Regions from separate parts of the Bacillus sp. Hm123 genome, predicted to be linked through region 2. Evidence: a T-box and tRNA genes for the amino acid it is inferred to sense, from the RefSeq annotation. Region 2 holds a T-box; the other holds one or more tRNA genes.
What was found. A T-box is a leader RNA that pairs with one kind of tRNA and senses whether it is charged. The one in region 2 lies ahead of ileS (isoleucine--tRNA ligase), so its partner is inferred to be a tRNA-Ile.
Positions count from the first base shown of each region.

Region 1 (15,604 bases), 1.0 Mb from region 2:
GCTGGTGTGCCAAACAATTGTTCAAAATGCTTCGGCTCGGACGCTTGTGGCAAGTAAGAGAAAATGCCACCACCGTTATTATTAATGACAATAACCGTCATTTTCATCCGATTCATTTTCGCCGCTAACAAACCATTTAAATCGTGGAAAAAGGATAAATCACCTAAAATTAAATATGTAGATGCATTAGCCGCTGCGACTCCGAGCGCACTCGAAACGAGGCCATCAATGCCGTTAGCTCCACGATTGGCATAAAGCTGAATACTTTTCGGTTGATTAAAGAAGAACGAATCTAAATCACGAATTGGCATGCTGTTGCCGACAAATAGCGAGGAGCCATCAGGCAAGTTTTGCAACACTTGATAAAAGAGCTTTCCTTCATCTAACTCAGCATGCTGCTCTACTTTTTTCATTTGCGTTTTCGCCCGCTCATTGATTTGCTGCCATTTCGTTAACCATTCACGATCAAGCTTCTTCTCTACACTCTCGCTCACTCTCAAACAGAAATCTGTTTCATCAGCAGCGATCATATGAGAAGAGGCTGTAATTGGATCTCTCCAGCCAGCACCTCCATCAATGACGAGATGCTCTTTATTCACATGCATTTTCAAATATTGAGTTAACGCTTTCGATACAGGCATCGCTCCGAAACGAAGGACGACATCAAAAGCGGCCACCTGTTTCATGGAGTCATTTCGTAAAAAGGCGTCATAGCTATCCATCACTACTGATTCAGCTAACTGGCCACTACGAAGCCCTGACAATGGATCGGCCAAAATGGGATAGCCTAGCTTTTCAGCAAGCTCAATCACCGCTTGTTTAAACCCTTCAGTAGCTAGCTCTCCGCACACAATGATCCCTTTTTCTTTCTCACTTAAAAAGCGAGCGAGCTGCTCGATGCTTTGTTGAGACAACGTCCGTTTTCCTTCTGTTAATAAAAGCGGCGCTTGCTCTACAAACTCCTTCTTAGCGAATGCTCCTTCATAATCTGGAATAAGTGGCTCCCTAAAAGGAAAATTCAAATGAACCGGTCCAGCCGGCGCTTGAGAAGCGACATACACCGATTTGGCAGCAGACGAGCGAACGTAACGAAGCATATTCTCATCGGCATCGGGCAAGGCCATTTCAGCAAACCATTTCACATTGGTGCCATACAACTGATTTTGATCAATCGCCTGTGGCGCACCAATATCTCTTAATTCATGCGGTCGATCCGACGTTAACACAATTAACGGCACGCGCGCATTTTTTGCCTCTACAATAGCTGGGTAATAATTAGCTGCCGCTGTACCTGACGTACAAAGTAAAGCGACTGGTTTGTTAGAAGCCTTCGCCAGTCCTAATGCAAAGAAGGCAGCCGACCGCTCATCAATTTGTAAATAAACTTTTATATCAGGATGCTCAGCCAGTAAAAGAGCCATAGGAGTAGACCGCGAACCCGGACTGATCACGGCGCTGTCTACTCCTGCTTTGGCTAGACCATCGATAAAATGGGCATTATATAACGTTAAATCTCTTTGATGATCATACATCAGTCGTTCCTCCTATTGCCCGTAGCATCGGTCGGAATTTAATACCTGTTTCAATGAATTCGCTTTCCGCTTGTGAATCGGCCACAACTCCGCAACCAGCATAGAGAACCGCTTGTTGTTTATTTAACAAGCCGGAGCGAATTGCCACCGCAAATTCACCATTTTTGCGATAATCCATCCAACCGACAGGAGCCCCATAAAAACCACGGTCCATGATTTCTAATCGGCGAATCTCTCGTAACGCCTTATCATTCGGCAATCCCCCGAGTGCTGGTGTCGGATGAAGCTTTTCCACAAATGGCAAAATCGACCCTTGTTCCGTATAACCAATAACCGGCGTATATAAATGCTGAATATCGCGAACCTTCATTAAAGTAGGTGTTGTCGGAACATCGACCTCATGACATAAATGCGACATTTCTTTACGAATCATTTGCACGACGTAATCATGCTCCACTCGATTTTTACTGTCATTCAGAAGCTCAGACCCAAGTTGCTGATCCTCTGCTTCATCCCGCCCTCGCTTAATCGATCCTGCTAAACAGGTAGATAACGCCACTTGATCGCGCTTGCGTACTAATCGTTCGGGAGAAGCTCCTAAGAAACAGCTTTCCATCGCTTCTAACGAGAAAACAAAGCTCTCTGGCTGTTGATCGAGTAAGCGCTCTAATACAAGATCAGGCGTAATTTCCGACTGAAAATGAGCCGTCAGCTTTCTAGCTAGCACGACTTTTTTCAACTCTGGATCGGCTGTCATACTTTGTACCACTTCGTCGATGGATTGCTTCCACGCCTCTGGATCGTGCTCAGCCATTTTCACAAGATCAACGGTTTTTTGTAGCGAAGGAAGCGCTTCATGCAATAGATGCGTTTTCTTTCGCTCCATCTTATCGATTAGCTCAGCTGAATCGTGAGACGTGCATATCATATTTGTCGTCAAGTAGCTTTCCCCATGATATGTCGTCAGCATAAATTCTGGCACATAAAAGAAAGCCGGAGAGAAATTAGACCATTCCTGTTCCTGTGGTCGTTCCGGATCAAAGGAAAAACCACCAAATAGAAGTGGACCTGTTCCGTAAGCATCAAAGGGATTGTGAATCGATGCACATTCGGTTAGATCATCCCACTTCTGCTCTACCTCTTTATAACGCAGCTCATTTCTTTGCTCACTGCGAATCGTATGAATATTTCCTAAACCAACAATTGTCAATTCTCCATCTCGATCTTTCCAGAAAAATCGTTCCCCAGTATAAGTAGCTCGTCCATTTTGATAAAAAGCTAACGGATCAATCGAATCCACTTTCTCCACATAACTAAAGAGTAATGACTGGAGATGAGTTAACTTATTATTCCTCTCCTGGATAAACACTTCTTTAATCGGATGGCTCTTTATAGTAGACAATGAAATCTCCTCCATTGCACATACAGCAGTATGAATCGTTGTCAAACTTATTTAAAGATACACCTCTTGAACTCGTTATGTCAACGATTCCACTGTGTTTTGTCTTATTCTACCCTTATTATAATGCTTTGCTTCAATTGTTCCTATTATTTGTTTGTTTTGAACTCTCTAAATAAGGTCTTGAACCTGCTTAGAGATGTGAAAAGTGATTGACACTTATCCTTTCCTTTTCTACACTTATAAATGACGAATAGAAGAAGAATTGTTCGTTATTAACTAAAGGGAGAGAATAAACGATGGAAGTCAACACATCCCCTTCCATTAAGCCGGACAAAGGCTGGAAAATTTGGTGGCAACTTACGAGACCGCATACGTTAACAGCTGCTTTTGTTCCTGTGTTTCTCGGAACAGCTTTAGCTGTCGCCGATACGTCGCTTCGAATCGACTTATTTTTAGCGATGCTCATTGCTTGCCTACTGATTCAGGCAGCTACAAATATGTTTAACGAGTATTTCGATTACGTCAGAGGCCTCGACACGGAACAATCTGTAGGGATCGGAGGCGCGATTGTCCGCAATGGTGTACAACCTCGTACCGTGCTTACGATGGGGTTTTCTTTTTTCGGTATCGCATTGTTGCTCGGAATTTATATTTGCGCCAATACAACATGGTGGATTGCTGTCATTGGGATCATTTGTATGGCCGCTGGCTATTTTTATACAGGCGGACCCATTCCGATTGCCTACACACCATTCGGCGAACTAACAGCCGGCTTTTTCATGGGCGTTGTCATTATTTTGCTATCTTTTTATATTCAAACAGGCTTTATTTCCACAGCTAGCATCCTTGTTTCTGTTCCAATCTCGATCTTAGTTGGGTCGATTTTGTTAGCTAACAACATTCGTGATTTAGATGGAGATAAAGAAAATGGCCGAAAAACACTCGCCATTTTAGTCGGACGCAAACGTGCCATTCAAGTGTTAGCTGGCATGTTCATCGTGTCATTTGCTTGGGTAGCGGCTCTTGTCGTGTTTGAGGTTGGATCACCGTGGCTCCTTCTCACGTTTTTAAGCATTCCGAAAGCGGTAAGAGCGACGAAAGGCTTTATCGGCAAAACATTACCGATTCAAATGATGCCTGCAATGAAAGCAACTGCGCAAACAAACACGATCTTTGGCTTCTTGCTATCCATCGGCATTTGTTTAGGCTATCTTTTATAATGATAAAAAACGGTGAGTCCCCACTTTACATGGAGACTCACCGTTTTTATTTTAGCGTTTAACGAGTATTTGACTGTCGCGACTATGAATGTCCCAAATATCTGATGCATACTCTTGAATCGTTCGATCGCTGGAGAAATAGCCTGACTGACTAATGTTACGTGCCGTCATTTGGAACCAACGATTTCGATTCTTTTCATATAATTGCCCCGCCTCTCGCTGCTTATCGCGATACGACGCAAAATCTTTCAATACAAAGTATTGATCATTTTCCATAAGTAATGAATCATAAATCATCTCAAACTGATCCTCTTCATCAAAGAAGCCGTTCACTAGCTGATCCATCACTTGACGAATGTGATCATCATGATGATAATAATCCATCGAACGATAGCCACCTTCACGTTCAAACTTCATCACTTCTTCTGCTTTCAAACCGAAAATGAAAATATTCTCTTTACCTACCTGCTCTAAAATTTCAATATTCGCTCCATCAAGCGTCCCCATCGTCAGGGCGCCGTTCATCATAAATTTCATATTTCCTGTCCCTGACGCTTCCTTACTAGCTGTCGAAATTTGCTCGCTAATATCCGCTGCTGGAATAATATCCTCCGCTAACGATACGCGGTAATTTTCCAAAAAGACGACTTTGATTCGGCCCTTTACGATCGGATCATTGTTCACCATGTTGGCTACAGAATGAATGAGCTTAATGACTTTCTTTGCATAATAATAACCAGGTGAAGCTTTCGCCCCGAATATGAACGTCCGAGGATACATATCAAATGAAGCATCCTCTCTCATGCGGTTATATAAATATAAAATATGCAACACGTTCAATAATTGTCGTTTATATGCATGAAGCCTCTTCACTTGAATGTCAAAGATCGATTGTGGATCGATCTTAATCCCATTTTGCTCTAAAATTCGCTTCGCCAAAATTTCTTTTCGTTTCAGCTTCACATCCGCTAAGCTCTTTAAAAACGCGGTATCCTGTTCATACGGATGAAGAAGAGCTAATTTTTCCGGCTGCTTCATCCACTCATCGCCAATCGTTTCCGTAATGAGATGAGTTAATTCTGGATTGGATTTTATGAGCCAACGACGATGAGTCATTCCATTCGTTTTATTATTAAATTTCTCTGGTTGGAATTGATAAAATAAGTTCATTTCTCGATTCTTTAAAATCTCTGTATGGATTTTCGCCACTCCATTGACACTATGGCTTCCCGCAATCGCTAAATGAGCCATTTTCACTTGCCCGTGAGCGATGATCGCCATCTGTTCAATGCGATCCCAATCTCCCGGATACAGCTCCCATAAGCTTTTACAGAAACGCTCATTAATCTCATCGACAATCATAAAGATTCGTGGCAGAAGCGGCTGGAAAATTCGAATCGGCCATTGCTCCAACGCTTCGGATAATGTCGTATGATTCGTATAACAAAACGTATTCGTCGTAATTTGCCACGCTTCTTCCCAGCTCATGCCATGGTCATCGAGCAACACGCGCATGAATTCTGGAATCGCGAGCACAGGGTGCGTATCATTAATATGAATCGACACATGCTCATGAAAATCATGCAAATCTTTATATTGCTCTAAATAATCTTGAATAATCGAACGAATACTCGCTGAAACGAGAAAATATTGTTGCTTTAAGCGCAAAATTTTCCCCTCATCGTTCGTATCGTCTGGATATAAAAACTCGGAAATCGCTTCTGTTTCTTTTTTATATTTCAATATATCTTGATTCGGCATATAGCGAGACGGCTCGGCACTCCAAAGTCTAAGCGTATTAACCGTATCCGTTTCATAGCCAATCACTGGCATATCGTAAGGAACCGCACTCACATATTCAGCATCTACATGACGGAAAGTGAGTACCCCATCCTTTTCGTATGTCTCAACTTTCCCCCAAAATGGAATTTCCACGGCCATATCGATTTTTCTTACTTCCCATACATGCCCATAGCGCAACCAATGCTCCGGCAATTCCAACTGAAAGCCATCGACAATTCTTTGCTCAAATAACCCATGCTTATAGCGAATTCCACAGCCATGTCCTGGTAGATCAAGTGATGCTAATGAATCAAGGAAGCAAGCAGCTAAGCGACCAAGTCCACCATTTCCTAATGCGGCATCATATTCAATTTCCTCAAGCTCGTCTAAAGAAATATCTAAATCCTTCAATCCCTCTTCCACGACATCATAAATGCCAAGGTTTAATAGGTTTTGTCCTAATAGACGTCCAAGCAAAAACTCAATCGACAAATAATATACTTTCTTTTGCTTCGCTTTGCCGTATTGTTCATTCGTTTGAATCCAATTGGAGCTAATATATTCTCGTACCATGTTTCCTAGTGTTTGAAATTGATCAGACAATGTTGAATCTTGAAAGCTCTTTCCATACGATCTTTCAATTCGCTTCAAAAAATTGGCCTTAAATTCTTCTTTGTTAGAAAACATGACTTTCCCTCCTAGATGATAAGTCAGAATATAATTCGCTATATTGCTTCGCCGATTGTGACCAGCTATAATCGCAAGCCATCGCCTGCTTCATAAGGCTCTCCCAAACGTCTTTCTCCTGATACATACTAATCGCTCGCTTAAAAGTAAACAGCATGTCATGGGCATTAAAATTAGTAAAAGAAAAGCCATTTCCTTTACCCGTTTGTTCATTATAGGAAAGAACAGAATCATTCAGCCCTCCCGTTTCACGAACAAGCGGCACCACTCCATACTTCATCGCAATCATCTGTCCAAGTCCACAAGGTTCAAACCTCGAAGGCATTAAAAACAAATCGGAACCCGCATAAACTTTATGAGCTAGCTCCTCATCAAATCCGATATAGGAACGCACCTTTTGTGGATATCGCCACTCCATCTCTTTAAAAAACCATTCAAACTCATCTTCACCTGTACCGAGAACAATGAATTGCACATCCTCCTCTATCATTTCATGAAAGACTCGTGTCACAAGCTCTAGCCCTTTTTGTCTTGTGAAACGAGAAACTAACGAAACAATTGGCGTATCCGCTTTTTCCTCTAATCCAAACATTCGTTGAAGCAATTGTTTGTTTTCTTTTTTTCCATCCAAGTGATCGCGGTCAAAAGGAACGATTAAAGGGTCGGTTGCTGGATGGTAAATGGAATCATCAATCCCATTTAATATGCCAACGAGGGCATCTTGCCTTTCTTGTAACACACCATCCAAGCGTTCGCCAAAATAAGGAGTTAAAATTTCATTCTTATATGTAGGACTGACCGTCGTGATCACATCGGCGGAAATTAATCCCCCTTTCATAAAGTTGATGCAGTCATAAAATTCTAGCTGGCGGCTATTGAAATGCTGACTATGTAAATTTAGTAAATCTGTCAGCACACTTCGCGGGAAGATCCCTTGATACAATAAGTTGTGAATCGTAAATACCGTTCGAATAAATTCATAGCCCGAACGATGTTGATGCTCGACTCGCAACATAAAAGGAATCATCGCCGTATGCCAGTCATGGCAGTGAATGACATCCGGATAAAAATCAAGATGCACCAAGCTATCTAACACCGCTCTCGTGAAATAAGAGAACCTTTCCCCATCATCACCAAACCCATACATTTTGTCGCGATTAAAGTAATACTCGTTATCGATGAAATAATAAATGATTCCATCTTTTTCTAGTTGTTCAACACCGCAATATTGGTTTCTCCAACCGACAGGCACAATATACTCAGCCACTTTTTTCATCTGTTCTCGGTACTCGAGAGGAATCGTTCCATACTTAGGAAGCATGACCCGAATATCGATTCCTTGCTTTTTTAACTCTTTCGGTAGAGAGCCGGCGACATCCGCCAGCCCCCCTGATTTAACGAAAGGTACACATTCTGATACAATAAATAGTAGTTTCACGAATTCATCAACACTCCTTGTACGGACCCTTTACGGATCACAATTGGCTCCTCTGGTGTACCTATCAGTTTCACTCCATCACCAATCACCGCATCCTTGTCAATAATGACATGGGCTAACTCACAATTTTCGCCAATCTTACTTTTTTGCATAATAATACAATTTTTCACTGTTGTATTTTTTCCAACAAATACAGCACGTGAGATCACACTTTGCTCGATTTCTCCTTCAATGACAGCTCCGTTAGCAATCATCGAATTTTTCACTAACGAAGTATCCGTATACTTCGTTGGTGGCTCATCCTTGACTTTCGTATAAATCGGCTGAAACTTATTAAAGAGCTGACCCCAATTTTCTTTTTGCAACAGTTCCATACTGATCGTATAAAAATCTTGGATTGATTGAATTTGCTCGCAATAGCCATCCATCTCATATTGGCAAATGTGATATGGTTGATTAACATCGTTGACAATATCTTGGATGCATCTATACCCAGTTTCTTTTCTAGTCTCAATCAATTCAATCAGCAACGGAACAGGCACGACATACAGTTCAATCGGTCGACCTTGATTATGAATTTGTAAAATATCGCAGCCATCCGCTTCTAATTTCTTCAAAATAGGGGAAAAATCCATATTAAATACTGTATAACAATTACTAATGAGTGCATATTTTTGCGTACTGCGTTTAAAATAATCGATATGTTGAGCGAAGTGGCAAAACAATCCATTCTTCTCTTTTGCTCCCTCTAGCTTAGGAGAAGGAAAGAAAAATAATCCGTCTCGTTTTCTATTTAAATCCCAATCTTTCCCTGAGCCCAAATGGTCCATTAATGAGCGATATTGATGTTTAGGGAAGATCGCTACACTTTGAATACCTGAGTTCACCATATTCGATAAAATAAAATCAATTAGCCGATAACGACCAGCGAAAGGAACAGCTGCTAGCGATCGGTGAAGCAGTAAATCCTCCATTGATTCCGGCTGTGTAGTTGCATCAATAACACCAAGCATAGATCTATTCATTCCATTTCCTCCATTTCAACAAAACTATTGCTTTTGTCCTATTAATTGAGCAAGGTACTCTTCTGTAATTAAAAGAATCTCCTCTGTATGGTTATAAATCTCTACATTATCAGGTATTTCTAAATCACTAATCACAATCGCTCGTTCGATGACACAGTTTCTTCCTACACGAGCATTTGGCATAATTACTGCATCTTTAATGATCGTCTGTTCTTCTATTTGCACCCCTTGGAATAGAACAGAGTGTGTCACCTCCCCTTCAATGACACATCCTTCATTAACAAGCGAATCTTTGACGATCGCCTGTTCACCGATAAATTGCGGCGGTTGATTCGGGTTCACAGAGTAAACGCGCCATGAATAGTCTAACAGGTCTAATTCTTCGCCTCTATCTAACAGATCCATATTCGCTTCCCACAAGCTTTGAATCGTTCCAACGTCCTTCCAGTAGCCGCTAAAAGGATAAGCAAATAACTTGAGCTTCTCTCTTAACATTAACGGAATCACATCTTTTCCAAAATCATTCGTTGACTCTGGATTCGCTTCATCGATTTCTAAATAGGTCTTCAACGTCGACCATTTAAAAATATATATCCCCATTGAAGCTAAATTGCTATTCGGCTTCTCCGGCTTTTCATCAAAGTCTGTAATTTCCATTTCTACATTCGTACTCATAATTCCGAAGCGACTCGCCTCATCCCACGGCACTTCAATGACAGAAATCGTCACATCTGCCTCCTTCTCGATGTGGAAATTGAGCATTTTACTATAATTCATTTTATAAATATGATCTCCTGACAAAATCAAAACATGTTCTGGATCATACTCTTTTAAATAGTTTAAATTTTGATAGATCGCATTAGCCGTTCCTGAATACCACTTTACTCCTGCTGTTTCTGAATAAGGTGGTAAAACTGTCACACCTCCATTTATCCTATCTAAATCCCACGCGCTTCCAATGCCGATGTAGGAATTGAGGACGAGCGGCTGATACTGAGTCAACACGCCCACTGTATGAATACCGGAATTCGCACAATTACTTAGCGGAAAATCAATGATCCGATACTTTCCTCCGTATGGAACAGCAGGTTTCGCTAAGCCTGCTGTCAATTCCTTTAACCTGCTGCCTTGCCCTCCCGCTAATAGCATCGCTACACATTTCTCTTTCGCCATTTTATTCCCTCCTGATTTATATTTTCGGCTGAATATATACAACACCAAAAGGCGGTATCGTCATATGTACATAAGCTGGCTGCCCATGAAATTCGCCTTTCTTTGCTTTTAAAGGAGCCGGATTGATCTGCCCCGATCCTCCATATTCTTTTCTGTCACTATTTAAAATTTCTTCATACAAGCCCACCTCTGGAACCCCTATTCGATAATTCTCATAGCCATGCTCTCCAAAATTACAAATGACAATGACCGGAGAACCATCCTTGCTTCTTCGAATAAAGGAGTACATACTTTGCTGCGTATTATGAACATCAATCCATTGAAAACCACGAGGGTCATGATCTAATTCAAATAACGATTCAGCCCTCTTATATAAATGAATCAGGTTGATAAAATATTCCTGAAACTTCTGATGCATCTCATATTCAATCAAATGCCAATCAACTTCCTCAAGATCTTTCCATTCAGAAAACGGCGCTAGCTCACTTCCCATAAACAAGAGCTTTTTACCTGGATGAGCGATGAGAAATCCCATTAATAAGCGCAACTGAGCGAACTTTTGCCAATAGTCACCCGGCATTTTATTTAATAATGATTTCTTCCCATGCACCACTTCATCATGTGAAAAAGGTAGAATGAAATTTTCTGAGTAAGCATACATCAGTGAAAAGGAAATTAAATGATGATGATCCGAACGTTGATGCCAATGTGTTTCCATATATCGCAACACATCGTTCATCCACCCCATATTCCACTTATAATTAAACCCAAGCCCCCCTATATGTACAGGTGCCGTCACCTGCGGCCAATCGGTTGAATCCTCCGCAATCATTAATACGTCAGGATCAAATTGAAACACCGCTGTATTCAGCTTCTTTAAAAACTTAAGCCCAAAAGGATTGACCTCTAGCTGGTCTCTATTCGGCCAATAAATAATGTTCGCTACTGCATCCACTCGAAAGCCATCCACATGAAAATAATCTAGCCAAAACAAGGCGTTAGAGATCAGAAAGCTTTGGACTTCCGTTTTTCCTAAATCGAAATTGGCCGTACCCCAAATGTAATTTTCTCGATCCCAGCTGTTTTCATATTCATAACTATAGCTTCCATCTAATCTATGAAGCCCATGTGCATCCTTGCAAAAATGACCTGGTACCCAGTCTAAAATGACGCCAAGCCCATGCATATGACATTGATCAACAAAGTACATAAAGTCTTTAGGCTCTCCGTAACGACTCGTCGCTGCAAAGTACCCTGTTCCTTGATATCCCCATGATCGATCGTATGGATGCTCTGTTACTGGCATCACTTCAATATGAGTAAAGCCTAATTCTTTTACGTAAGGAATCACTTGATCTGCCAACTCTCGATAAGAATAAAGAGTCCCATCCTCTTTCCTTTTCCAAGTACCTAAATGTAACTCATAAATGCAGACAGGTTTTTCATAAATAGAAGCCTGCTTTTTATTTTTTTGCCACAATTGATCCTGCCATTTATATCCTTCAAGCGCATAGACAACGCTAGCTGTTCCCGGTCTTTCTTCTGCAAAAAACGCATAGGGATCCGCTTTTAAATGGGTTTCTCCTGTTTCTGTAAGTATTTCATACTTATACAGTTCACCTTCTAGATTTTTTTGAAGCTGTATATACCAAATCCCTTCATTATTTACTTTTTGTAAGGAATACCCTTCCCCACTCCAGTTGTTAAAATTACCAACAAGTCGAACTTGCTGCGCATGAGGGGCCCATACACAAAAAGATGTGTATATGTCGTTGCCAACTTTAGACAAATGAGCACCAAAGATGTCGTAGGCTTGAAACAAGTTCCCTTCATGAAATAAATGAATATCAAAATCGGTTGGATAAGCTGCTGTCATAATTCCCATCCTTTAAATTGAAATAATAAAATAGAGAAATCTTAGTATGGGGCTTATTTTTTGAAGAGTTGCATTATGGAGTACTTTTTTCGAGAATACATTCTCCTATATATTAAAAGTTCTTTATCATTTGAATAAATCCTTTTTAAATAATTGTTAATTCATCGACAATTCTTAACAATAATTTAACACAGACACAAAAAAATAGGATATTTCACCTGATAACAACTATTTCTATTGAATGTATTATAAAATCTGACTACAACAAATGAAATCATTTGGGTTTGAAGATTTATTCGGAAAAAGTGTGAAAGAATAGGTTCATGACTCAAGGGGTAACTCTACAGGTGGGGGAGGACTTACGCTAACTCCGCGTAATATGGCACGTTTTGGTTTTCTATATCTGAATCATGGTACTTGGGACAATAAAAAACATTCCCAAAAAGTGGATTGATGAAACAACTATGATGAACACCTATAAATATGATTATCTTTAGGCAAAACAAAATAGAATATTATTTCTAAAAAGCAGTTACTAAGCACAAAAAAAGCTAATTCAATAGAATTAGCTTTTTACTATGACCCGTACGGGATTCGAACCCGTGTTACCGCCGTGAAAGGGCGGTGTCTTAACCGCTTGACCAACGGGCCAGTATGGCGGAGAAGGAGGGATTTGAACCCTCGCGCCGGTTACCCGACCTACACCCTTAGCAGGGGCGCCTCTTCAGCCTCTTGAGTACTTCCCCAAAATATGGCTCCGCAGGTAAGATTCGAACTTACGACCGATCGGTTAACAGCCGATTGCTCTACCACTGAGCTACTGCGGAATAAAATGGGCCTGAATGGACTTGAACCATCGACCTCACGCTTATCAGGCGTGCGCTCTAACCAGCTGAGCTACAGGCCCTTAAATATGAGTTGGAGCGGGTGATGGGAATCGAACCCACGACATCAGCTTGGAAGGCTGAGGTTTTACCATTAAACTACACCCGCATTAACAAATGGTGGCTCAGGACGGAATCGAACCGCCGACACATGGATTTTCAGTCCATTGCTCTACCAACTGAGCTACTGAGCCAAGATTATTATGTATAAATGGCGGTCCGGACGGGACTCGAACCCGCGACCTCCTGCGTGACAGGCAGGCATTCTAACCAACTGAACTACCGGACCATTTATTGCGGGGACAGGATTTGAACCTGCGACCTTCGGGTTATGAGCCCGACGAGCTACCATACTGCTCCACCCCGCGGCGATATAAATAAAAATTAATGAAATATGGCGGAGGAAGAGGGATTCGAACCCCCGCGCGGTTTAACCCGCCTGTCGGTTTTCAAGACCGATCCCTTCAGCCAGACTTGGGTATTCCTCCATATTTGTACAAGTGGTGGACCTTGCAGGACTCGAACCTGCGACCGGACGGTTATGAGCCGTCTGCTCTAACCAACTGAGCTAAAGGTCCTTTTAAGTGGCGGCGGAGGGGATCGAACCCCCGACCTCACGGGTATGAACCGTACGCTCTAGCCAGCTGAGCTACACCGCCATGTATTGTATAATTAAATTGGTGGAGCCTAGCGGGATCGAACCGCTGACCTCCTGCGTGCAAAGCAGGCGCTCTCCCAGCTGAGCTAAGGCCCCATATAATTTTAAAGTGGTCGGGAAGACAGGATTCGAACCTGCGACCCCTTGGTCCCAAACCAAGTGCTCTACCAAGCTGAGCTACTTCCCGAAAACTAATATATGTATTAATGGCGCGCCCGAGAGGAGTCGAACCCCTAACCTTTTGATCCGTAGTCAAACGCTCTATCCAATTGAGCTACGGGCGCATAAAAGTGGTGCCGAGGACCGGAATCGAACCGGTACGGTAGTCACCTACCGCAGGATTTTAAGTCCTGTGCGTCTGCCAGTTCCGCCACCCCGGCACTTTTATGGAGCGGAAGACGGGATTCGAACCCGCGACCCCCACCTTGGCAAGGTGGTGTTCTACCACTGAACTACTTCCGCACTTGAACAGGATGTTCTGACTTCTGTGTTTGTCACAGGACGTAACAGATACTAACAGAATATCATTAAAACGATGCGGGTGAAGGGAGTCGAACCCCCACGCCTCGCGGCGCCAGATCCTAAGTCTGGTGCGTCTGCCAATTCCGCCACACCCGCATAAAAGTGAGCCATGAAGGACTCGAACCTTCGACCCTCTGATTAAAAGTCAGATGCTCTACCAACTGAGCTAATGGCTCAAAATAATATTTTAAAAAATGGTGCCGGCAAGAGGACTTGAACCCCCAACCTACTGATTACAAGTCAGTTGCTCTACCAGTTGAGCTACACCGGCTTATCAAAGAATTGATGGTGGAGGATGACGGGATCGAACCGCCGACCCCCTGCTTGTAAGGCAGGTGCTCTCCCAGCTGAGCTAATCCTCCGAATTTTGCCTGGCAACGTCCTACTCTCACAGGGGGAAACCCCCAACTACCATCGGCGCTGAAGAGCTTAACTTCCGTGTTCGGTATGGGAACGGGTGTGACCTCTTCGCTATCGCCACCAGACTTTTCAAGACATTTATTATTATAGCATAATAATTATCTTTTGCAAGAACTTTTTTGTTCTTTCAAAACTGGATAATAAGTATTGTAACCTTGCAATTCGCCTATTGGTGTATCTATTTCTAGCTCTGGCTCCTAGACATTCGAGTCAAATAACCTGCCGCTTACAAGACTAACGTCTTTCCAGCGTCAGAACATTTGCTTGTCATGTCTGAACAGTCGCCTCTGCTTTATGATCTAGCTCTAACTGCCAGACTCTCGGTCATAAGCCGTCACGCTTTTGTGGCAAAGAACGCCACTTCAGCGGTCCGTCTAATGCCTGCCGAGTCTAAACGGCAGTTTCCGCTTTTCTTGGTTAAGTCCTCGATCGATTAGTATTCGTCAGCTCCACATGTCGCCACGCTTCCACCTCGAACCTATCTACCTGATCATCTTTCAGGGATCTTACTAGCTTGCGCTATGGGAAATCTCATCTTGAGGGGGGCTTCATGCTTAGATGCTTTCAGCACTTATCCCGTCCGCACATAGCTACCCAGCGATGCCTTTGGCAAGACAACTGGTACACCAGCGGTGCGTCCATCCCGGTCCTCTCGTACTAAGGACAGCTCCTCTCAAATTTCCTGCGCCCGCGACGGATAGGGACCGAACTGTCTCACGACGTTCTGAACCCAGCTCGCGTACCGCTTTAATGGGCGAACAGCCCAACCCTTGGGACCGACTACAGCCCCAGGATGCGATGAGCCGACATCGAGGTGCCAAACCTCCCCGTCGATGTGGACTCTTGGGGGAGATAAGCCTGTTATCCCCGGGGTAGCTTTTATCCGTTGAGCGATGGCCCTTCCATGCGGAACCACCGGATCACTAAGCCCGACTTTCGTCCCTGCTCGACTTGTAGGTCTCGCAGTCAAGCTCCCTTGTGCCTT
Region 1 covers NZ_CM200277.1:2,666,187-2,681,790, forward strand. The annotation lists gene menD (2-succinyl-5-enolpyruvyl-6-hydroxy-3-cyclohexene-1-carboxylic-acid synthase) at 1-1,532, opposite strand, end outside; gene ACSVDJ_RS13860 (isochorismate synthase) at 1,525-2,934, opposite strand; gene ACSVDJ_RS13865 (1,4-dihydroxy-2-naphthoate polyprenyltransferase) at 3,231-4,154, shown strand; gene ACSVDJ_RS13870 (glycogen/starch/alpha-glucan phosphorylase) at 4,206-6,623, opposite strand; gene glgA (glycogen synthase GlgA) at 6,613-8,061, opposite strand; gene ACSVDJ_RS13880 (GlgC family sugar phosphate nucleotidyltransferase) at 8,058-9,086, opposite strand; gene ACSVDJ_RS13885 (glucose-1-phosphate adenylyltransferase) at 9,111-10,259, opposite strand; gene glgB (1,4-alpha-glucan branching protein GlgB) at 10,276-12,135, opposite strand; partial or broken gene ACSVDJ_RS13895 (serine hydrolase domain-containing protein) at 12,404-12,629, shown strand; tRNA gene ACSVDJ_RS13900 (tRNA-Glu) at 12,715-12,786, opposite strand; tRNA gene ACSVDJ_RS13905 (tRNA-Ser) at 12,791-12,881, opposite strand; tRNA gene ACSVDJ_RS13910 (tRNA-Asn) at 12,888-12,962, opposite strand; tRNA gene ACSVDJ_RS13915 (tRNA-Ile) at 12,969-13,042, opposite strand; tRNA gene ACSVDJ_RS13920 (tRNA-Gly) at 13,055-13,128, opposite strand; tRNA gene ACSVDJ_RS13925 (tRNA-Phe) at 13,138-13,213, opposite strand; tRNA gene ACSVDJ_RS13930 (tRNA-Asp) at 13,232-13,308, opposite strand; tRNA gene ACSVDJ_RS13935 (tRNA-Met) at 13,314-13,387, opposite strand; tRNA gene ACSVDJ_RS13940 (tRNA-Ser) at 13,415-13,507, opposite strand; tRNA gene ACSVDJ_RS13945 (tRNA-Ile) at 13,521-13,597, opposite strand; tRNA gene ACSVDJ_RS13950 (tRNA-Met) at 13,605-13,678, opposite strand; tRNA gene ACSVDJ_RS13955 (tRNA-Ala) at 13,698-13,773, opposite strand; tRNA gene ACSVDJ_RS13960 (tRNA-Pro) at 13,788-13,864, opposite strand; tRNA gene ACSVDJ_RS13965 (tRNA-Arg) at 13,885-13,961, opposite strand; tRNA gene ACSVDJ_RS13970 (tRNA-Leu) at 13,969-14,057, opposite strand; tRNA gene ACSVDJ_RS13975 (tRNA-Gly) at 14,065-14,139, opposite strand; tRNA gene ACSVDJ_RS13980 (tRNA-Leu) at 14,214-14,295, opposite strand; tRNA gene ACSVDJ_RS13985 (tRNA-Lys) at 14,303-14,375, opposite strand; tRNA gene ACSVDJ_RS13990 (tRNA-Thr) at 14,395-14,470, opposite strand; tRNA gene ACSVDJ_RS13995 (tRNA-Val) at 14,486-14,561, opposite strand; rRNA gene rrf (5S ribosomal RNA) at 14,569-14,684, opposite strand; rRNA gene ACSVDJ_RS14005 (23S ribosomal RNA) at 15,033-15,604, opposite strand, start outside.
Region 1: it encodes a tRNA-Ile, which carries the amino acid that the T-box ahead of ileS (isoleucine--tRNA ligase) is inferred to sense. The anticodon was not compared.

Region 2 (15,604 bases):
CGGGTACATATAGTGTCATGGGTGCTGTGATCGGTGAATGGCTAGGAGCGAGCAAAGGATTAGGAATATTAATGACGAGATCGACGCAATCATTTTTAACGGCTCAAGTATTCGCCACGATCTTTGTTGTGATCATACTTAGTTTGTTGTTATATTTCCTCATTGAAGTGATCGCAAGGCTACTAATTTCCTGGCACTATCAACAAGAATCTTAAGGAGTGAATCAACTATATGAAATGGGTAAAATGGCCAATCATATCTATGCTATTGCTCATCTTGCTAGTCGGCTGCAACCAACAGCAAGAAGAAACAACAGACAATAAACAAACGAAAGATACAGCCAATAAAGAATTAGAAAAAGTGACACTAATGCTTGATTGGTTCCCGAATACGAATCATACTGGCTTTTATGTAGCAAAAGAAAATGGCTTTTATGAAGAACAAGGTTTAGATGTTGAAATTGTTCAACCAGGTGAAGGATCGACGGCTGATCAATTAGTGGCATCAGGAAAAGCTGATTTTGGTGTGAGTTATCAAGAAGGTGTGACCTATGCAAGAGTCAGTGATATCCCGCTCGTATCGATCGGAGCAGTGATTCAGCATAACACATCCGCTCTTGCTTCATTAAAAGAAGCGAACATTAGCACACCGAAAGATTTTGAAGGCAAGCGTTACGGTGGTTGGGGCGCGCCAATTGAAGAGGCTGTCATTAAAGCCGTCATGAAGAAAAATGATGCGGATTATAACAAAGTGGAAAACATTACGTTAGGTCAAACGGACTTCTTCACTTCTATCGGAAAAGATGCTGATTTTGAATGGGTGTATTACGGTTGGGACGGTGTGGAAGCAGAGCGTCGTAACATGGACGTAAATTATATGATGTTAAAGGATCTTGATCCAGCGTTAGATTATTACACACCTGTGATTGTCACGAATGAAAAGCACATAGCTGATCAGAATGAAATGGTCAAAAAATTCATGGCCGCTACAACAAAAGGTTATGAATTTGCGATCGAAAACCATGAAGAAGCGGCAGATATTTTATTAAAACACGCACCTGAACTGAATGCTGATCTAGTGAAAGCGAGTCAGAAATGGGTAAGTGAACAATATCAAGCAGATGCTACACAATGGGGTGTACAAAAAGAAGACGTATGGCAACGTTTTGCTGATTGGATGTATGAACAAAAATTGATCGATAAAGAACTAAAGACAGAGGATGCTTTTACGAACGAATTTTTGCCAAAGAAATAAAAAACACCTCTATAAGGGAGATTGTGTGATGGAAACAGCCAAGTTGCTCGTAAGCAATGTCTCAAAAACGTTTTATACAACTAAAAATACAATTGAGGCTGTTCGCACGGCGAGTATTGAAGTAAAAGATGGGGAATTTATTTCACTGATCGGACCAAGTGGCTGTGGGAAAAGTACCATTTTAGATATCGCCGCTGGATTAACGAACCCTGATGAAGGAACGGTATCGTTGAATGGCACGGACATTACGAATCAAAAAGGGCATGTCAGTTATATGCCGCAAAGTGATGTGCTGTTCCCTTGGCGGACGATACTAGATAACGTCATTGTCCCGCTAGAGGTGGCCGGTGTAAATAAAAAAGAAGCTCGCGAGCAAGCCCAATCATTGCTCACATTATTCGGACTTGAAAGTTTTGCGGATTCGTATCCGCATACGCTTTCAGGTGGGATGCGTCAACGAGCAGCATTTTTACGCACCCACCTTTGTCACAAGGAAGTCATGCTATTAGATGAACCATTTGGCAAATTGGATGCATTGACGAGAAGGCAATTACAACAATGGTTGCTTTCGATTTGGCAGCAATTTCAGCGTTCAGTTGTACTCGTCACACATGATGTCGATGAAGCGTTACTATTATCTGATCGCATTTACGTCATGTCTAGCAGACCAGGCCAAATCATTTATGAATTAACCGTCGATTTGCCACGACCGAGAGATCCTGAAGTCATGACCACACAAACATTTAACGAAATGAAACGAACATTGTTTCAACATCTTCAAGAGGCCAACTCTCCAGTTTCTTAACGAACTGGGGAGCTGGCCTCCTTATTTTATTTCACCTATTTAAGTTGCCGGTACAAGTTGGACAGTTGCTACATGAGCTCCTATCTTCACCTCTGCCCCTTCTGAAACATCCGCTTGTAAGTGTAAGTTTCGCATCAACAAGTTTTCTTGTATCATCGCTTGATGCGCCTGAAGTACTTGATTTAACTCTTCATCCGTACTGACTGCAATATCGACGCGCATGTTAACAGATAAGTTCAGTTTCTTCCGGTAATCTTGTATCGCCCGAACGAACTCTCGCGCCATTCCTTCTTGTACAAGTTCTTCCGTTAAAGAGATATCTAAAGTGACCGTATATTCGCCATTTGTGGCGGAAGCGTACCCTTCTTTCGTCGTTTTTTCGACGATCACATCATCCGTCATTACTTGAATGTTTTCATGGGATATTTCCCCACTACCTACTGTTAAAAATTGCTTCGACTCTTCATCGGTTAATTGCTGGAGCCATGTATTCACTACATTTGCTTGTTTCCCAAACTTAGCCGCTGATTTTTTAAAGTCTAATTTTAGTTTAATTATTGAAAATTGCTCTTCTTTCTCCACCTCTTGAAACTGCTTCACATTTAATTCATCTAAAATAATGTCTTGATAAAGAGACCAATTGATTTCTTCACCTGTACTTAACAAGAAAAGACTGGATAACGGTTGTTTCACCTTCAAAGAAGTCGTATTTCGAATACTTCTCCCTAATTCCACCACCTGTAAGACCGCTCCCATTTCTTTTTCTAGTTGTACGTTGATCATTTTTTCATCATAAGTTGGATAGTCTGCCAAGTGTACACTTTCTCCCATTAAATGATGATAGACCTCTTCCGCAACGAAAGGAGTGAATGGAGCTAATAATTGACTAATAGTTGTTAGTACATCGTACAGAGTTTGATAAGCAGCTACCTTATCTTCATTCATGCCGCTCGACCAAAAACGTTCTCGAGAGCGTCTAACGTACCAGTTACTCACCTCTTCAACTAATTTAGCAATTTCTCTCGTAGCATTCGTCAATTGGTAATCTTCTAAATGAACTTTCGCTACTTTCACCGTACTGTTTAATCTAGAAAGAATCCATTCATCTAATTTGTTTCTCTTGCTAGTGTACTCTTGCTTTGGATCAAAACCGTCTAACTCGGCGTAAAGATGGTAAAAGCTATGGACGTTCATAAACGTATCGACTAGCTTCGACTTAGCCTCTTGCACCACTCGTTCCGAGAAACGTTTTGGGTTCCATGGAGAGCTATCCACTAATAGCGCCCATCGCAACGCATCTGCCCCGTATTTTTGCATTAAATCCATTGGATCTAATGCGTTCCCTTTACTTTTAGACATTTTTTGTCCTTTTTCATCTAACACATGCCCAAGGGATAACACCCGTTTATATGGTGCTTTTCCTGTGTATAACGTTGATACGGCAAGCAGGCTGTAAAACCAGCCACGCGTTTGATCAATTCCTTCGATGACAACATCCGCTGGAAATTGTTTTGAAAAAACCTCATGATTTTCAAATGGATAATGATACTGAGCAAATGGCATCGAGCCGCTATCAAACCAAACATCAATCACTTCTGGTGTTCGTGTCATCGTTCCTTCACATTGAGAACAACGAAGTTTCACTCGATCCACATAAGGTTTATGCAATTCGAGGCCCTCATTCATTGGATGGATAGACGATTGCTTTAATTCAGCTATGCTTTTTGGTGCATGTTGATGACTGCATGTGTCACATTGCCATACATTCAGCGGCGTGCCCCAATAGCGTTTGCGGCTAATGTTCCAATCAACCATATTCTCTAAAAAATTGCCGAAGCGACCATGCTTAATATGATCTGGATACCAAGTAACTTCTTCATTATGTTTGATGAATTGTTCTTTCAATGCAGTTGTTTTAATAAACCAACTTTCATTTGCATAATACAAAAGCGGTGAATCGCAACGCCAACAGTGAGGATAATTATGTTCGTATTTTTCTTTACTATACAATAATTCTTTTTCAGCAAGCGCACGAATAATATCGATATCACAATCTTTGACGAAGCGCCCTTGAAATAGTGGAACTTCTGCTGTATATTCTCCCTTTTCATTGACGACATTGACAAACGACAAACCATTTTCTTGTGCAACTTTATAATCATCTTCACCATATGCTGGTGCGATATGCACGATCCCTGTTCCACTATTGTCTGTTACATAATCGGCTGCTATCACTTGATGACCTATTTTCACATCCACAAAATCAAATACAGGCACATAAGAGAGACCAATCAAATCCGCACCTTGATGAACAGACAAAATTTCGTAATCCGTCTGTAAAACAGCCTCCACTAATGATTCAGCTACAACAAAGATTTCTTCTCCTTGCTTTGCGCGCACATATGTCATCTCTGGGTGAACAGCTAACGCCACATTCGCAGGTAATGTCCAAGGTGTTGTCGTCCATCCAAGAAAATATTCATTGTCACGGTCTTGAACTTTGAATTTTGCTGTGACAGACAAATCTTTCACCATTTTATACCCTTGAGCCACTTCATGTGAACTAAGAGATGTTTGGCAACTCGGACAATAAGGAGACACACGATGACCTTTATTGAGTAATCCCTTTTCATGAATCGTACCAAGGATGTGCCATACACTTTCAATATACGAATTATTTAATGTAACATAAGGGTCATCCATATCTACCCAATAACCTAGCTGCTCTGTAAACTCTCGCCACTGTTTTTCATATATAAACACACTTTCACGACACTTCTCAATAAAAGCTTCTACACCATAGTTCTCAATCTCACTTTTCCCAGATATCCCTAATTGCTTTTCTACTCCGAGTTCTACAGGTAAACCATGCGTATCCCAGCCGGCTTTGCGAATGACTTGATGTCCAGTCATCGTTTTATATCTTGCGACCACATCTTTAATGGTTCGGCCTAATACATGACCGACATGAGGCAATCCGTTAGCTGTCGGTGGACCTTCATAAAAGACAAATGAAGGACTACCTTCTCTGTTTGTCATCGATTGTTGAAAGGTGTGATTGTGTAACCATTGTTCTCGAATCCGCTCTTCACGTTGACGAACCGATTCTTTTGTTTGTTCTTTTTTCATAATGATATCGCTCCTAATAGTTTTTATTAAAGCACACAAAAACCCGCCCCTGAAGAAAGGGACGGGTTTAACCGCGATACCACCCTAATTCTATTGAAAAACTTCTCAATAGCACTTAGCCACGTACAATCATACGCGTTCCTTTTAACGGTAGACACCCGTTCAAGCCTACTAATGTTCAGCTTAACTTCTCAGAGATGATTTTCACTTATGAACTAAACACCGGATTTCAGCAACCACCGGCTCTCTGTGGAACAGCCACATAAATTACTTTTTCTCGTCATCGAATTTGTGTGCTTTAATTGGAAATAATTATAACTTGAATAAAATCACATGTCAAACTAGTTAGAAAATAATCAAGGTAATTAGTTTTCTATCTGTTATTACATCACTAAATAAAGTGGCTCGTCTTCTTTCCTCCTAGACACATAGGCGTCAATGATTATTCACCAAATCGTCGTTGACAAATGCTTCAATAAAAAGAACAATAGAAAGCAAGACAACTAGATGGAGGCTGTATTTCCTCATGAGAATATTTGTTTATATCATTGTATTTTTTTCATTTTTTGATTTGTTTACTCAGCTACCGATTATGAGTCCGTTTGCGGAATCGCTAGGGGCCACACCTTTATTAACCGGCTTGGTCGTTGGCACCTATTCCTTTTCTAATACGATTGGAAATGTGATCTCTGGGTTTCTCACGGATAGAAAAGGAGCCTTTCGAATTTTAGTGATCGGTTTAATCTTAACAGGTGTTTCGCTTTTATTTTATCGATTGGCGGTTGATGCTTGGTCTTTACTAGCTATTCGGTTTTTACATGGTTTTCTTGCTGGATTGATTGTTCCTGCTGCGTTTACTTATTTAGCAAATGTAGCGACAGAAGAGAAAAAAGGAAAAAGCTCCGCAATCTCTGGAGCTTTCGTTGGATTGGCCGCTGTCATCGGGCCTGCGTTTAGTGGGATTGTTGCTAGCAAAACAAACGAAGTAACGGTATTAACAGTAACCGCTGCTTGTATGCTTCTTTTAGCTATTGTTTCCCTCTTTCTTTTGCGAAACAATGTCCCTACTTCCCTTGAAGAAAGAGAAGAAAAGCAAGCGATGCCTATACGTGCTTTTTTCCAACAAACAAACGTGGTAAAAGCTTTTATTGGCGCTTTTTTACTGATGTTCTCTCAAGGTGTTCTCGCTTATATGTTACCGCTGAAAGTGATCCATCTAGGATTCGATGCTCGAACAAGTGGGATGCTATTAAGTACGTTTGGTATAACAGCGATCCTTGTTTTCCTATTACCAACCAATCGGTTATTTGATCTAATTAAACCGACATCAACGTTAGCGTTCGGTATGAGTGCGATGGGACTGAGCTTGATTTTACTAAGTCAGCTAGATCATACTTCTCTTCTATACGCATGTATGATCCTGTATGGCGTTGGATTTGCTTTTCTCTTTCCGTCGCTCAATTCATTACTCGTTCAAGCGATTACTCCCGCTCACCGAGGCAAAGCGTACGGCTACTTCTATGCCTTTTTCTCTTTAGGTGTCGTGGTTGGCTCAGGATTGACAGGCTTATTCGCTTTCACTCCATTGCAAGGCTTTCTCTTTACTGGTGTTTTATTAATCATTGCAGCGGCTGGCAGTCTTTTAATTGAGCCACCTGTGATGAAAGAAAAACAAGTTCAATGAAAAAAGCAGGCGATACATGCCTGCTTTTTTCATTGAACTGTTACCATAGTACCGGCTTAACAACCATAAACCATAGCATAATAGTTAATAAGAAAATATAAATCCAGAGAGAGCGATAAAGCTTATCAACAAGTTGCCGCTTGTTGGCTGACGGCTCATTAAACTGTTTTAATGTGGGCGTAAAGGCTCGTGCTAAGAAAAAGATCGAACTGACCATGACCACAATCGTCATCACGACCCATGAAGTAGTCCATGGCCACGGGCCTATCAGCATCAATAAGATCCCCGATCCGACTAACACATGACCAGCATGCTTAACAAGGCGAATCGCGGATTGAAAGACATCGATACAGGCTTGTTCAGTCTCAAGTGTTGCTAGACGTAATTTTTTCAAAAGAGGGAATAAAACGAAAAACGGACCAATCGACAAAATGGCACTAAAAACATGGACATATACGAGAAGCTGATACATCATCTGAAGTTACACTTGGCGAAATTCATGAACCCATACTTTCATATGCGGAAGCCACGGCATCTTAGGATGAATCGCTAAAATTGATTGTTTATATTCCTCAACGTTTGCATACCCTTCTTGATTAGCATGCTCATCCGTCAACTCGCCTAGCGTCTGATGATACACACGCTCAACAACAAAATCAACATTCTCTAACGTCATGATCTCTCCAACGTCCGCATATCTCCCATTACGACGTGTAGCTGTTTTTTGTCCATTCAGCACCTTTTCTACATCTTCTTTGATCGTCACAAGGCGTTCAATCGTACAAGTCTTTGGAGGCAAACCTTCATGTTTATTCGTCAATGCAAAAACCACCTTTACGATAAAGTACAACTGCAATCAACAACAGATGTTGCCTTCTAGTTGAAGCAGCATAAATTTCTTCCTTATTATATCCTTTCTTACATTATAATAACAGCGACAAAGTGAAAGGTTTAAAACTCTATTGTATTATGTTTTCAAACCCCTCATTTTCAGGTATAATAAAAACAAATAACCATATATTAAAAAAGCCGCTTCGATGCTGTAACATCGGAAACGGCGATACAATAGCGGGTTCCCTATCGGGGATCGGCACAAAGACGAACTAAAACCGCCTGAGCTGGCCAAAACTCAAGGGTGGTTTTAGTCTTTTTTTTGTTAAAAAATAACGGCACGCCACTCGGCGCACCGTCATTATGCAAGAAATTCAAATGGTTTCTACAACATGTACCTGCTCTCCGACAAACACCTCATTTACATGATGATGTATAGCGAGATTCCCGAATCTGGGTTAGCACAATATTTGTCCAAAGCCATCACCCCATTTGGAGTTTTTCGTCCCTTGCCTTATTTATAATAGCCACTCGATTGAACATTTATACATGAAAAACAAAAATTTTTTTGTTCATAATCCATTGATTTAAAGTCACAATAATAAGGACACAGATATCTTCTGTGAACTCATTATTCGGAGGGATTCATAATGGGAAAAAACAGCAAATCGAAACGTTTTGTCCAACAAGGAAAGGATGCTGTTTCTAAGCATGATGAACGCTTCCCTTATCGGACAACCTTCTCGGAATCAGAGGCTCGTTATACAAATGAACAGACAGAAGAAAATCCTGATCTAACACTTGGAGGATTTTAAATGGGACAAAAGCTTTTTCGAGAAGCGAGGCGATTTGTTAATCAAGCACGGACGGACTCAACAGAAGAAAATATCGCAACAGCGAAAAATAGTCTCGTCTCCGCTTTTGCCAATTCTACATTGGCTCAGCAAGAACAGTTAAGCGAAATGCAAGAACAACTAAGACAAGTTGAACATGACAATCACCAAACTATGTAAAGGGGCGAAGGAATCATGACAAAAAGTGCCTCAAAATCAGAAAAAACGGAAACCACTCAACCTCAACCGTTAAGTGGCTCTCACAAAGTGAAAAACAAAAATCACTCCCGCCAGAAGAAGCACAGTAGCCACGATATGTAAAAAAAGGGACGGTATGCACATACCGTCCCTTTTTTTATTTAAACCAGCCCTTCTCCTTTGATTGGGAGATCGCTTCAATTCGGTTTTTCACTTCCAGCTTATCGAAAATAGTGGAAATATAATTCCGAACCGTTCCTGTCGTAATATAAAGCTCTGTCGCAATTTCTTTTGTGCTTTTTCCATCAGCCACAAGAGCCAATACATCCTTTTCTCTCTCTGTTAAAGGATTCTCTTCACTATAAAAGTCATCCATTAACTCCGGAGCGTAGATTCGACTGCCTGCCATAATGCTGCGAATCGAGCTAGCTAACTCTTCGCTCGGACTATCCTTTAATAAATAGCCGCTCACCTTCGCTTTTAACGCTCGTTGAAAATATCCTGTACGGGCGAATGTCGTTAATATGATTACCTTACAGTCAAGCCCTTTCAGCTCTTCTGCTGCTTCTAACCCACTTTTCCCTGGCATTTCAATATCCATCATGCAGACATCTGGCTTTAATTGCTGCACAAGAGTGATCGCCTCTTCCCCATTCGCCGCTTGTCCGATCACTTCCATATCATCTTCTAAGTTGAGCAAGGAACCTAAGGCCCCTAACAGCATCCGCTGATCTTCAGCAATCACTATTCGAATCATTTCAGTTCCTCCTTCTCTCTCTGCCGAATGTGATTAGGGATTTTCATAATTAGAGTCGTTCCATGATCCTTTACAATTTCTAATGTCCCGTTCACAAACTCTAGCCGCTCTCTCATCCCTAACAACCCGCTACCTTTACCGACACTACTTTCTTCCACAAGACCGACACCATCATCTTGAATAAGCAATCGAACATGATCGGCTGTTTGTTCCACACGAATGTGACAAGTAGAGGCATGGCTATGCTTCACAATATTCGTCACCGCTTCTTTCATACACATACTTAATATATTTTCTAAGAACAAAGATACATTCGTTAATTTCAATTCTGATTCACTAATTAATTCAATTTGAGCCGCCTTTAAAATTTGTCTCACAAGAACCATTTCCTCTGATAAGCGAGTACCACGCATCGAAGACACCATTTTTCTCACTTCTTTTAATGCAGTTCGAGCCGTTTGTTGCACATCTGTCATTTCATTGCGAGCTTGCTCTGGATTTTTAAACACTAATTTTTGAGCTAAGTCGCTTTTCAGTCCAATTAATGACAGCTTTTGTCCCAATGTGTCATGCAAATCTCGCGCAATTCGTTGGCGCTCTTCCTGTTTAACCAGCTCTGAAATTCGATCATTGGCATCCTTTAACTTCACTTCAAGCTCTTCCTGCTTTTTCTTATTATAAATATTGAATGGAAGGAGAATGACACTAATCCAAATAATAATAATAAACGGCAGCTGTGTTAAAAATAATTCATCTTGCAGAACGATATTATAATTAATCGAAATCGTCGTGGCGACTAGATGAATCACATATAGTGTAATAAAAGCACCGCGCTTCTTGATATGTCCATTATAATAAGCAATATAAAATGCAAAATAGACAAATTGAAACAGAATCGTCATCGTGATTGATATCGTGATCAGAATACAGGACCACAAATAAACAGGCCAATTATTCGAAATAAACGCAAACCGTAAAGACACAAAAAACAAAACCGTTAAAATAATTCCAACAATAATTTCAACCGTAGAAGAAGATTGAAAAATAAAATAAAAAGGAAGAAAGCTCAAAATACTCCATATATAAGGGGACGTTCCAGAGCCTTTTTGAAAAATCTTCAATCGTTTCAACATACTTAACCCCTCATTCAATCACTTCACATCATTTCAGTTATTATTTTACCATATCTTCCTAGCTAATAGCAGAAAAACCATGTATCCTCACTATAACGAAATGTTGTAAAAGAGGAAAGACACATGGTTTTTATAGATAAAGTGTTTATTTTTGTTTTGCAGGAACGTATGCCTGTTTGTTCTTTCGATTTTTAGCATATTGTTTTAATTCTTTAAAACCGATAAATTCATCAGTTTTGTCATCCCATAAACGGAATTTCAACGAGGTTAAGCTCGTCGCTAACGTAACCGTTGGGACATTTTTCAAAGGCTCAGTTTGATTATGAGCATCTTCCAGCTTATAATTCGGAATTCTTGGACTTAAATGATGAACATGATGGAAACCGATATTCCCTGTCAACCATTGCAGTGGTTTCGGAAGCTTGTAGAAAGAACTTCCCTCTACCGCCGCTTTCACGTAATCCCAATGTTCATCTTCTTCAAAGTAAGAATCTTCAAATGTATGTTGTACATAAAACAGCCATACACCGACCGCACCAGCGATTAAAAAGATGGGCGCTTGTACTAATAGAAACGCTTGCCAACCTAACGTCCAGCAAAGTAAAGCAATGATCGCCACAAGTGCGACATTCGTTAAGTATACATTTAATCTTTCTTTCTTTCTTGCACCTTTTCGGTTAAAACGATTCGTAATCAAGAATACATACGTCGGCCCAATCCCAAACATCACAATTGGATTACGATACAAACGATACGCAATACGACGCCATAGTGGAGCTTCTAAATATTCGTCCACCGTTAACATCCAAATATCACCCACTCCTCGTTTATCTAAGTTACTGCTTGTCGCATGATGGACAGAATGGCTATGCTGCCATTGATAAAACGGGAAGAACGTCAAGATACCGGTAATCGTACCAACAATTTGATTCGCTTTGCGATTTTTAAAGAATGAATTGTGGGTGCAATCATGAAAAATGATAAAGATTCTTGTCATCAAAAAAGCGCCAAGTGTAGCAAAAACTAAAGTGAGTAAATATGAAATCTCGAGACTTTGGTAAGCCAAAATCCACATGAGAATAAAAGGAACGATCGTGTTAAACAACTGTCGTACACTATCTTTCGTACTCGACTTCTCAAACGGAGCCATTTGTTTTCTTAATTGTTTTTGTTGTTGAATCGTCATGTCTTTCCCCTTCTTTCCTTGATACCATCATTGTAAAGAAGGAAAATAATTCTTTGAAGTAGCACCCGTCATATAGGGAGTATGATAAATGTCATGTCCCACTGAAAAAGCTAGACTGGACGCGGGTTTAAACGGATGATTTAAGTGTTATTTTTCAAAAAGATTCATCTTTTATATGAGCATTCGCTTCGTCAATTGGTGAAGTAACTCATTTAAAAGATCTTTAGAACAAAGAGAATATCCCAAAAGTCCTTTTTTCCATAGACTTTTGGGATATCACTGTTTCAATAAGTTTACATAATAAAATTATCGTTTACTTATTATTATCTGCATACACAGCCATCGCATCTCGCATAAATCGAGCTAATCCTTCTCCATATTGATCAATATTCTTCGTAAAGCGCTCGTCATCGACATACATTTGTCCCAATCCTTTAAAAGCTTCAAGCGAGTAGTTCCCCATTTTATTCAAAAAGTCATACCATTCTTTAATTGCTTCTTGTGCTTCCTGAGTTGCTGGAGAATGATGACGAAGAGCGGCTAGTTTTTTATAGATGGCATCCCATTCCTTAGACATTTCTTTTTGTTCATCCTTTGTCATATTCCCTATTTTCTTTTTAGATTCATCCACCGCTTGATCGCCCCAGCGTTCCCTTGCTTCCTGTTCGTATGGATTATCGCTAAAATCAAACCCTGCAAATTTATCTTTGTTAGACATCTTAATTTCCCCTTTCATATGTTGAATCGTTTGATCAATCGTCCCAAGCATTTGATCAATTCTCTGACGCTTCTCCAGCAACATTTTTCGATGCAGCCGAAGAGCCTCTTCTCGATCAAATGAAGGGCTGTTAATCACTTCTTTAATCTTTTTCAAAGGAAAATCTAGCTCTCTGAAAAATAAAATCTGTTGCAACGTCTCCAGATTATCATTGGAATACACGCGATATCCCGCTTCGGTCACCTCGTCAGGAACCAATAATCCGATCTCATCATAATGATGTAGTGTGCGCACACTAACCCCAACTAAATCAGATACTTCTTTGACTCGCATTCCTTATTGACCTCCCTTCACCATTAACAATAAAGTATGACGTAACGTTAGAGTCAACTGAAATAACTAAATTTTTTAGTCAATAAAAAAGCCGCTTCGATGTCCTTCACCGAAACGACTTTTTTCATGATTTCATTAAATGCACAGAAAGCAACAGCAAAAACGAAAGGCTCACCATACAAATCACCCACGTCCAAGCCATCTCCATATTGCCAGAATCAATTGCAATGTAGATAGCTAACGGTGTGGTTTGCGTTTTTCCTGGGAGATTTCCGGCGAACATTAACGTCGCGCCAAACTCTCCCAGTGCTCTAGTAAAACTTAAGATTCCACCCGAAATGATCGCTTTTAAAGCGAGTGGAATCGAGATGAAAAATAGAATTTTCCATTCACTTGCCCCGTCTACACGGGCAGCATCTTCTATATCATGGTCGACTGCTTCAAATCCAGTTTTGGCCGATTGGTACATGAGCGGAAACGCAACGACAGTCGAAGCAATGACAGCTGCCCACCAAGTAAACATGACAGGCTGATGAAATAACCATTCGATCGCTTGTCCGATAACGCTATTTTTTCCGAACACAATAATTAATAAAAAACCGACGACAGTAGGTGGTAGCACTAAAGGCAATAGCAAAATGGTTTCCAAGACCACCTTGCCTTTAAATGAGCGATTCGCCATGATCTTTCCCAATAAAATGCCGGTCACTAATACAATGAAGCCTGAAACGACGGCAATTTCAATAGAGAGCTTGACCGGTGACCAAAAATCGGTGGCCATTGAATTAATTTACCCCTTTAAAACCATACTTTTCAAATGTTTCCATGGAGGCTGAGTTTTGTAGATATTCGTAAAAGTTTTGTGCTTCTTCTTGATGAGCACTATCTTTAATCACTCCCACTGGATAAATAATCGGTGTATGTGTTTCTTCTTTAGCTGTAGCTGCGAGATCCACTTTCGTTGAAACCATCGCATCTGTTTTATAAACAATTCCAGCTTCTACATTTTCCGTTTCCACATATGTAAGCACTTGGCGAACATCTTTGGCGTAAACGATCTTCTGTTCAACGTCTTTCCATACTTGTAAGTTTTCTAACGATTCCTTTGCATACTTTCCAGCAGGTACGGATTCCGGTGTACCGATCGACAGTTTCTCTACTTCTTTCAAATCTTCAAATGTTTGAATGTTGTTCTCTGTCTCTTTTGGCACAATTAATACTAGTTCATTCGCAAGAAGGTCTGTTCCCTTATCCTTCTCAATCATTCCTTCTTCCACTAACTGATCGTACTTATCCTCTGCTGCTGAGAAAAAGAGATCGACCGGTGCTCCTTGAGAAATTTGTTGTTGCAAGGCACCTGAACCTCCAAAATTGTAAATAATCTTCACGTTTGGATGTTCCTTTTCGTAAGCAGCCTTAATATCATTTAATGCGTTTTGTAAGCTAGCAGCTGCAGAAATCGTTAATTCGACTGATTCTTGCTTCACTTTTTCTTCCGTTTTGTTCTCTTCCGGAGAAGAACATCCGGATATGATGCTAAGCGTGAGCATCATTAAAACAATTACACTATAAAACTTTTTCATTTTTTTCTTCCTTCCTAAACTAATCATAATAAGACATAACTAATTATAATTATTTATAACGAAAAAGGAAAGGCTTAATAAGAAATGATTTGTGACAAAGCACGGACGAATGAGATATGATAGAAGGATGGAGGGATGGATATGCCAAAAGAGCTTTCCTATACGATTGAGGAAGTTGCACAATTATTAAAGGTATCAAAATTGACAATATATGATCTTGTTAAAAAAGGAGAATTACCTGTATTCCGTGTCGGTAGACAAATGCGGATGGATGCGAACGACTTGGAGATGTACATTAAAAAACAGAAAACTGGATCATCTCCTAGTCCTGCGATGACGTCTCCTAAACCACCAACGAAAGAAACTGCAGCGATCGTCATTAGTGGACAAGACCTCGTGCTTGATTTATTAGGAAAATATATTGAAAAAAATTCGCATGATAAAACACTGCGCTCGAATACTGGCAGCTTCAACAGCTTGATCTCGATGTACAATGGAGAATGCGATATCGTTAGTTTACATATGTTTGATGGAGATTCTGGTGAATATAACCTACCTTACGTAAAAAAGATATTAGTCAGTCACCCTTATATTTTATTGAATTTAGTTTCGCGAAAAGCTGGTCTTTACGTTCAAAAAGGGAACCCTTTAAACATCAAAACTTGGGCTGACTTAAATCAAGAGCATGTGACGATTATCAATAGAGAAAAAGGGTCAGGCGCAAGAATTCTGCTAGATGAACAGCTTCGCATCCAGCAAATCTCTCCGTCAGAGATTAGGGGATATGATAAGGAAGAAACGAATCATATCGGTATTGCTTCTGCTGTAGCAACAGGCGCGGCTGATGTCGGAGTAGGGATTGAAAAAGCCGCTAAAATCGTCGGTGTCGATTTTGTACCATTGATTACTGAACGGTATGATATCGTCATCTTAAAAACACCGGAAAACAAACAGCTCATTGATCAAGTGAAGGAGATACTTACCTCTACATCTTTTCATGCAGAAATCCAATCACTTGGAGATTATGACCTTTCCCAAACAGGCTCGATCATTTATGAAACTTTCTAGAATCATAATAAAAACGTCCTTCTTATGGAGGACGTTTTTATTATGATTAAATAATTACTTCAATCACAAACCAAATAATCATGATCCCTTGA
Region 2 covers NZ_CM200277.1:1,642,496-1,658,099, reverse strand. The annotation lists gene ACSVDJ_RS08510 (ABC transporter permease) at 1-215, shown strand, start outside; gene ACSVDJ_RS08505 (ABC transporter substrate-binding protein) at 232-1,254, shown strand; gene ACSVDJ_RS08500 (ABC transporter ATP-binding protein) at 1,283-2,059, shown strand; gene ileS (isoleucine--tRNA ligase) at 2,099-5,188, opposite strand; T-box leader at 5,243-5,481, opposite strand; gene ACSVDJ_RS08490 (MFS transporter) at 5,715-6,872, shown strand; gene ACSVDJ_RS08485 (hypothetical protein) at 6,913-7,347, opposite strand; gene ACSVDJ_RS08480 (ASCH domain-containing protein) at 7,354-7,692, opposite strand; gene ACSVDJ_RS08475 (hypothetical protein) at 8,354-8,518, shown strand; gene ACSVDJ_RS08470 (DUF3813 domain-containing protein) at 8,519-8,716, shown strand; gene ACSVDJ_RS08465 (small acid-soluble spore protein P) at 8,732-8,857, shown strand; gene ACSVDJ_RS08460 (response regulator) at 8,892-9,491, opposite strand; gene ACSVDJ_RS08455 (sensor histidine kinase) at 9,488-10,624, opposite strand; gene desA (Delta(5) desaturase DesA) at 10,770-11,810, opposite strand; gene ACSVDJ_RS08445 (MerR family transcriptional regulator) at 12,124-12,861, opposite strand; gene modB (molybdate ABC transporter permease subunit) at 12,986-13,642, opposite strand; gene modA (molybdate ABC transporter substrate-binding protein) at 13,647-14,444, opposite strand; gene ACSVDJ_RS08430 (helix-turn-helix transcriptional regulator) at 14,586-15,512, shown strand; gene ACSVDJ_RS08425 (DUF456 domain-containing protein) at 15,559-15,604, opposite strand, start outside.